Regions from separate parts of the Klebsiella sp. KE9456 genome, predicted to be linked through region 2. Evidence: predicted binding sites of a transcription regulator. Region 2 holds the regulator's gene; the other holds the start of a gene.
The links. The regulator LexA, encoded in region 2, represses DNA repair genes until DNA is damaged. The targets are predictions, from matches to a motif close to TNCTGTATGTACATACAGNA.

Region 1: a site for LexA is predicted at 2,025-2,044, ahead of rmuC (DNA recombination protein RmuC). Genes of this name have one in related genera too.

The regions. Positions count from the first base shown of each region.
Region 1 covers NZ_JBDYQK010000023.1:70,501-74,714, forward strand. Annotated here, with positions in the region: gene ABK821_RS20640 (transporter substrate-binding domain-containing protein) at 1-72, shown strand, start outside; gene ABK821_RS20645 (dienelactone hydrolase family protein) at 76-888, opposite strand; gene udp (uridine phosphorylase) at 1,156-1,917, shown strand; gene rmuC (DNA recombination protein RmuC) at 2,054-3,502, shown strand; gene ubiE (bifunctional demethylmenaquinone methyltransferase/2-methoxy-6-polyprenyl-1,4-benzoquinol methylase UbiE) at 3,573-4,214, shown strand, end outside.
Region 2 covers NZ_JBDYQK010000025.1:38,950-43,163, reverse strand. Annotated here, with positions in the region: gene dinF (MATE family efflux transporter DinF) at 1-1,225, opposite strand, end outside; gene lexA (transcriptional repressor LexA) at 1,298-1,906, opposite strand; gene ABK821_RS21270 (diacylglycerol kinase) at 2,029-2,397, opposite strand; gene plsB (glycerol-3-phosphate 1-O-acyltransferase PlsB) at 2,527-4,214, shown strand, end outside.

The DNA.
Region 1 (4,214 bases), on a different contig from region 2:
CGCTGTCTTTCTTTATGGATAGCGGACGGGACTATTGCCGGAATGGTGAGCCGCCATATCGGCAATCGCTAATCGTTAACTGCGCTTCCCGCTATATTGCGCGAACCATGCCAGCATTCGCTGCCAGCCCTCTTTCGCCGACTCTTCATGGTAGCTGGCGCGATAATCGGCGTTAAAGGCATGACCTGCCTGCGGATACACGACGATTTCCGCCGTGGCATTGGCGGCCCGTAGCGCCTGACGCATGGTTTCTACCGTGTCCTGCGGGATGCTGTCATCTTTCGCGCCGTAGAGCCCTAACACCGGGGCGTTCAGATCAACGGCGATATCTACCGGATGCCTCGGCGAGTTAAGCGACTTCTCGCCAATCAGTTTACCGTACCAGGCAACGGCGGCTTTGAGCTGCGGATTATGCGCGGCGTACAGCCAGGTGATGCGTCCGCCCCAGCAGAAGCCGGTAATGAGCAGGCGATGGGCGTCGCCACCGTTGCGGGAAGCCCAACTGGCGACGTGATCGAGGTCGGCCAGCACTTGAGAGTCCGGTACCTTTTGGACGAGTCCCTGGAATAGCGAAGGGATGTCGCTAAAATCATTGGGATCGCCCTGGCGGAAGTACAGCTCTGGCGCGATAGCCAGATATCCCTCCTTCGCCAGACGGCGGCAAATATCACGAATATGTTCGTGCACGCCGAAAATTTCCTGCACAACGATAACGACGGGCAGTGGGCCTTCGACCTTGTCCGGACGGGCATGGAATGCGGGCATGTTATCCCCCTGGGAAGGGATAGATGTCTCCCCGAAGACGATGTTCTCATCTGATGTGTGCACAGCGGTAGAGGCATGCGGCGTGGCTGCAGGCGCAAAGCCGGTTTGCTTGGTTGTCGTCATGGCATTCTCCGTACCCTTAATGTATTAGCGCATCAATAACTATAGCTGCTCTGGACAGGACGTTAGCCAAACACAGTGCCCGAAACCGGCTATCTTTTGTTCAGGGTTCTGTGATTCAGTTTGTTAATGTGATGTTTATCACTATTTCGTGGAAAATTATTGCAATGAGTTTAATTCATAGTGATAAGGGTCACAAAAATGAACCAGTAGCTTCTGTAAAGTACCGTTTTGCTTCTGCTGATAATTCTACCCACAGAGGAGTTTTTTATGTCCAGGTCTGATGTCTTTCATCTCGGGCTCACCAAAAATGATTTACAAGGGGCTACGCTGGCTATCGTCCCTGGCGATCCTGAGCGTGTGGAAAAGATCGCCGCGCTGATGGATAAGCCAGTTAAACTGGCATCTCATCGTGAATTCACCACCTGGCGGGCTGAGCTGGAGGGTAAAGCGGTGATTGTCTGCTCTACCGGTATCGGCGGCCCATCGACCTCTATTGCCGTGGAAGAACTGGCTCAACTGGGCATCCGTACTTTTCTGCGTATCGGTACTACCGGCGCGATTCAGCCGCACATTAATGTCGGCGATGTGCTGGTGACTACCGCTTCCGTTCGCCTGGACGGCGCCAGTCTGCACTTTGCGCCTATGGAGTTCCCGGCGGTGGCTGATTTTGAATGCACCACCGCGTTGGTTGAAGCGGCGAAATCCGTTGGTGCGACAACGCATATTGGCGTAACGGCTTCCTCTGATACCTTCTATCCGGGACAGGAACGTTACGATACCTTCTCTGGGCGCGTCGTGAGCCGTTTTAAAGGCTCAATGGAAGAGTGGCAGGCGATGGGCGTGATGAACTATGAAATGGAATCCGCCACCCTGCTGACCATGTGTGCCAGCCAGGGTCTGCGTGCCGGGATGGTTGCCGGAGTTATCGTAAACCGTACCCAGCAGGAAATTCCGAACGCAGAGACCATGCAGCAAACCGAAAGCGATGCGGTGAAAATCGTCGTGGAAGCGGCGCGCCGCCTGCTGTAATTTTCTCTTTTCTACTCAGGGCTGGATGTTCTGGCCCTGCCTTTTACATAGAACTTCTCAGGAAAACCCTTCCCAACTGGACATTTGTACAGCACAATTCTATTTTGTGCTGTATGTGGTTGCCGCAGGGGGCGTTGTGGATATCTCGATTCTTATTAGTGCTGTTGTGGCGCTGGCCGTGGGGATTATCGTGGGCTGGCTGGCAACGAAAGCGCACGCCGATCAAATTCGTGCCGATCTGACAGAAGAGCGGCGCGAGCTGGATATTGAGCTGAGCGCGGCCCGTCAGCAACTGGCGCAAGAGTCCCACTGGCGAGAAGAGTGCGCGTTGCTGAATAATGAGCTGCGCAGCCTGCGTGATATCAACACCTCGCTGGAGGCCGATCTTCGTGAAGTGACAACCCGCCTTGAATCCACACAACTGCATGCGGAAGATAAAATCCGCCAGATGGTTAACAGCGAGCAGCGGCTTAGCGAACAGTTTGAAAATCTGGCAAACCGCATATTTGAGCACAGTAATCGACGCGTTGATGAGCAGAATCGCCAGAGCTTGCACAGCTTATTGACGCCGTTACGCGAGCAACTGGATGGCTTCCGTCGCCAGGTGCAGGATAGCTTTGGCCAGGAAGCGCGGGAGCGCCACACCCTGGCGCATGAAATCCGCAATCTTCAGCAGCTAAATGCGCAAATGGCCCAGGAAGCGCTAAACCTGACCCGCGCGCTGAAGGGCGATAACAAAACCCAGGGCAACTGGGGCGAGGTGGTGTTGACCCGCGTACTGGAAGCATCAGGGCTGCGGGAAGGACATGAATATCAAACCCAGGTGAGTATCGAAACGGACAACCGCGCACGAATGCAGCCGGATGTTATTGTCCGTCTGCCGCAGGGAAAAGATGTGGTTATTGATGCCAAGATGACGCTGGTGGCCTACGAGCGTTACTTCAATGCTGAAGATGATTACAGTCGTGAGGCGGCGCTGCAGGAGCATATTGCCTCGGTGCGTAACCATATGCGCCTGCTGGGCCGTAAAGACTATCAGCAACTGCCAGGGCTGCGCTCGCTCGACTATGTTCTGATGTTTATCCCTGTAGAGCCCGCCTTCCTGCTGGCAATCGATCGTCAACCGGAGCTGATTAGCGAAGCGTTGAAGAACAATATTATGCTAGTGAGCCCGACGACGCTGCTGGTGGCATTGCGTACCATCGCTAATCTCTGGCGCTATGAGCATCAGAGCCGTAACGCGCAGAAAATTGCTGAAAGGGCGGGGCGTCTGTATGACAAAATGCGCTTATTTATCGATGATATGTCAGCTATCGGCCAGAGCCTGGATAGAGCTCAGGAAAATTACCGCCAGGCAATGAAAAAACTCGCATCCGGGCGCGGCAACTTGCTGGTTCAGGCGGAATCATTCCGTGGTCTTGGCGTGGAGATCAAGCGTGGAATTAATCCGGAGTTAGTTGAACAGGCGACAGCACAGGATGATAAATATCGCCTTACAGGCGATGCTAACTCACCGGAAGATAATGAATGTTCATCAGAATCTGCTGCTGCGGCAAGGCATGAGAAGCGCGCTCAGACACGTTGAAGCGTATGGGAAGTGCGCTAAACCTGTTACACTCAACGTACATTTTCTTAATAAGCAAGCAGGCATTGAGATGGTTGAGGATTCACAAGAAACGACCCATTTTGGCTTTCAGACAGTTGCCAAAGAACAGAAAGCTGACATGGTTGCGCATGTATTTCATTCTGTCGCCGCAAAATATGATGTGATGAACGATCTGATGTCGTTCGGTATTCATCGTTTGTGGAAGCGTTTCGCCATCGACTGCAGCGGCGTGCGTCGAGGGCAAACGGTGCTGGATCTGGCCGGTGGTACGGGCGATCTGACGGCGAAATTCTCGCGTCTGGTCGGCGAAAACGGCCGTGTAATGCTGGCGGATATCAACGACTCTATGCTGAAAATGGGCCGTGAGAAGCTGCGTAATACTGGCATCGTCGGCAATGTCGAATATGTCCAGGCTAACGCGGAAGCGCTTCCTTTTGCGGACAATACTTTTGATTGCATTACCATTTCATTTGGCCTGCGTAATGTCACCGATAAAGAAAAAGCGCTGCGATCCATGTATCGTGTGCTGAAACCGGGCGGTCGCCTGCTGGTGCTGGAATTCTCGAAACCGATTATTGAGCCGCTTAGCAAGGCCTATGACGCCTACTCTTTCCATATACTGCCGCGAGTGGGGGAATTGGTCGCTAAAGATGCTGAAAGCTATCGTTATCTTGCTGAATCTATCCGAATG
Region 2 (4,214 bases):
ACAAACCGTGATTCCCGAGAACCGGTAGCGTTAACAGCGTCAGGGCAAATCCCGCCGCCGCCACAACCATACTATTACGCATCTCCGCCCCGCGCGTCGCGCCGATAAACATACCGTCCAGCAAATAGCACCAGACACCAATCACCGGCAGTATCGTCTGCCAGATGAGATAGCGGTCGGCCAGTTGCTGCAATGAAGGCAGAGACGTCAACACGCTGATGATCTGCTCACCGGCAAGGCTGTAAATCAGCGTAAACGCCAGCGCCACCATCCCTGACTGGCGACAGGCCGCACGCCAGACGACAAGCAGTTGACCGTCATCGCGCGCGCCGTAGGCCTGCCCGGAATGGGCTTCAACGGCATAGGCGAAACCATCCAGTGCGTAGGCGGTAAAGGTCAGCATAGTCATCAGTACCGCATTGACCGCCACCACATCGGCGCCGAGACGGGCCCCGAATACTGTCACCGCCCCGAAGCAAAGCTGTAGCAGCAGCGAACGCAGCATGATGTCGCGATTTAACGCCAGCAAACGGCGTATGTCGCCACGCCAGGCGTTTTTCAACATCGACAGGGGAACGCCACGCAGCGCCAGCACGCGTCTCACCATTAACAGTCCAATAAAGAAGGTGGCGTATTCTGCCGTGACCGTCGCCAGCGCCGCTCCCTGAACATTCATATGCAGGCCGATCACCAACCATAAATCGAGCGCAATGTTAAGAACATTGCCGACCACCAGCAGGATCACCGGCGCCCGGGCATACTGCACACCAAGCAGCCAGCCCAGCAGGACCAGATTCGCCAGCGAGGCGGGCGCGCTTAGCCAACGAATCTCAAGAAAGTGCCGGGCCTGTACGAGCACAGATTCACTGCCGCCGACAATATGTAGCGCCAGATTGATTAACGGCCCCCTGAAGAGGACGATCGCTACCCCGGCGGCCAGCGCCAGAACAATCGGCTGCACCAGCGCGCGCGCCAGCCGCTGCGAATCGTTTGCGCCAAATGCCTGCGCCGTCAGTCCGGTAGTGCTCATGCGCAGAAACAGAAGCAGCATAAAAAGGAAGCTGGTGGCCGTTGCGCCAACCGCCACGCCTGCCAGATAAACTGGGCTGTCGAGGTGACCAATAACGGCGGTATCCACCAGTCCCAACAGCGGAACGGTGATATTGGAGAAGATCATCGGTAACGCTAAGCGCCACAGGGCTCTGTCAGCAGAGTTAAAAAGCATGGAAGAGGAGCCTGAATGGAAGTAAACGACGCAGCATCATGCATCAGCGGATAATGCTGCGGAATGGCGAGGTTATTGCCAGTTGCCGTTGCGGATAACGCCGACAGCCAGGCCTTCAATGGTAAAACTTTGTTCGCGCAGATCGACCACGATCGGGGAAAATTCGCTATTTTCAGGCAGCAGCTCAACGACGTTGCCCTGCTTTTTCAGCCGCTTCACGGTGACTTCTTCGTCAATGCGCGCCACAACCACCTGACCGTTGCGCACATCCTGCGTTTTATGCACCGCCAGCAGATCGCCATCCAGAATCCCGATGTCTTTCATTGACATACCGCTGACGCGCAGCAGAAAATCGGCGCTCGGCTTAAACATGGATGGATCCACCTGATAGTGGCCTTCAATATGCTGCTGCGCCAGCAGCGGTTCACCTGCGGCAACGCGGCCAATTAGCGGCAGACCGCTCTCTTCCTCCGTCAGCAAGCGAATACCGCGAGAAGCGCCAGAAACGATCTCGATTGCGCCTTTACGCGCCAGCGCCTTCAGGTGTTCTTCCGCCGCGTTTGGGGAACGAAACCCCAAGCGCTGAGCAATCTCCGCACGCGTCGGCGGCATGCCCGTCTGGCTGATATGATCCCGAATGAGATCAAACACCTCCTGCTGCCTGGTCGTTAACGCTTTCATTCCGCCCCCTGGGTGTATATACAGTTATGCTGTGAGTATATACAGCTAACGGTGATTTTGGAACCATATTTCACACAAAAATCAGCAGTTTCTTTCCATTTTGCGAACCGATACGGCAAGAGTCAGCGATAGTTCGCCCACAACAGCATTCCCCAGGTCATCAGCGCGATAATAATCGCCAGCAGAACCGCCGCGGACCCCAGATCTTTCGCCCGTCCCGAAAGGACGTGACGCTCAGGACCAATACGGTCGACGACGGCTTCAATGGCGCTATTGATAATTTCAACTATCATCACGAGCAGAACCGAACCAATCAGCAGAACCCGGGTGACGGCATCGACGTCCAGCCAGCAGGCTATTGCCACGGCAATAATGGCCGCGATACCTTCCTGACGAAATGCGGCCTCGTTGATCCACGCCGCGCGAAATCCTTTACAGGAATACCCTGCGGCTTTAATAATTCGGGTTAACCCGGTGGTATTATTGGCCATCAAACGAACCTTTTAATGTAAATAACGCCAATGAGTGTACGCGTTTGCCGCGTTACACCGGAAATTTTGCGCACTTTCTGTTATTCTTGCCGCGCATTTGCATGATTAACCAGGGGCTTCATATCGTCTATGTCTGGCTGGCAACGAATTTACTATAAATTACTGAATTTACCATTAAGGGTGCTGGTAAAAAGCAAGTCTATTCCGGCGCAACCTGCCGAGGAATTAGGCCTGGATACCTCGCGCCCTATTATGTACGTCCTGCCTTACAATTCGAAGGCGGACCTGCTGACGCTACGCGCTCAGTGTCTGGCACATGAGTTACCCGATCCTCTGGAGCCGCTGGAAATCGATGGCTCTCTGCTTCCGCGCTATGTATTTATCCACGGCGGCCCGCGCGTATTTACCTATTACACGCCAAAGGAAGAGTCCATCAAGCTGTTCCATGACTATCTGGACCTGCACCGTAATCATCCCGATCTGGATGTACAGATGGTGCCAGTTTCAGTGATGTTCGGTCGTGCTCCGGGGCGCGAAAAGGGAGAAGAAAACCCGCCTTTACGTATGCTCAACGGCGTGCAGAAATTCTTTGCCGTCTCCTGGCTGGGACGCGACAGCTTTGTGCGTTTCTCGCCTTCGGTCTCTCTACGTAAGATGGCGGACGAGCACGGCACCGACAAAATTATCGCTCAGAAACTGGCCCGCGTGGCGCGCATGCACTTTGCCCGCCAGCGTCTGGCAGCCGTCGGGCCGCGTCTGCCAGCCCGTCAGGATCTGTTCAATAAACTGCTGGCGTCAAAAGCCATTGCCCGCGCGGTGGAAGATGAAGCACGCAGCAAGAAAATCTCCCATGAAAAAGCGCAGCAAAACGCCATCGCGCTGATGGAAGAGATTGCCGCCAACTTCTCCTACGAGATGATCCGTCTGACCGACCGTATTCTGGGCTTTACCTGGAACCGTCTCTATCAAGGGATTAACGTCCATAACGCCGAGCGCGTTCGTCAGCTGGCGCACGACGGGCATGAAATTGTCTATGTGCCCTGCCACCGCAGCCACATGGACTATCTGCTGCTCTCCTACGTGCTGTATCACCAGGGGCTGGTGCCGCCGCATATCGCCGCCGGCATCAACCTGAACTTCTGGCCTGCGGGCCCGATTTTCCGCCGCCTGGGCGCGTTCTTTATTCGCCGTACCTTTAAGGGCAATAAGCTCTACTCCACCGTCTTTCGCGAATACCTGGGCGAGCTGTTCAGCCGCGGCTATTCCGTGGAATATTTCGTGGAGGGCGGTCGTTCGCGTACCGGTCGTCTGCTGGATCCGAAAACCGGCACCCTGTCGATGACCATCCAGGCGATGCTGCGTGGCGGTAATCGTCCTATCACGCTGGTGCCGATTTATATCGGCTACGAACATGTGATGGAGGTCGGGACCTACGCCAAAGAGCTGCGCGGCGCAACGAAAGAGAAAGAAAACCTGCCGCAGATGCTGCGCGGATTAAGCAAACTGCGTAATCTCGGTCAGGGTTACGTGAACTTCGGCGAGCCGCTGCCGCTGATGAGCTACCTGAACCAGCATGTACCTGAATGGCGCGAGTCTATCGATCCTATCGAAGCCGTTCGTCCATCGTGGCTCACACCGACGGTGAATAACATCGCTTCGGATCTGATGGTGCGGATTAACAATGCCGGTGCGGCAAACGCCATGAACCTGTGCTGCACCGCGCTGCTCGCGTCGCGTCAGCGTTCCCTGACCCGCAAGCAGTTAACCGAACAGCTGGAGTGCTATCTTGCCCTGCTGCGCAATGTGCCCTATTCAAC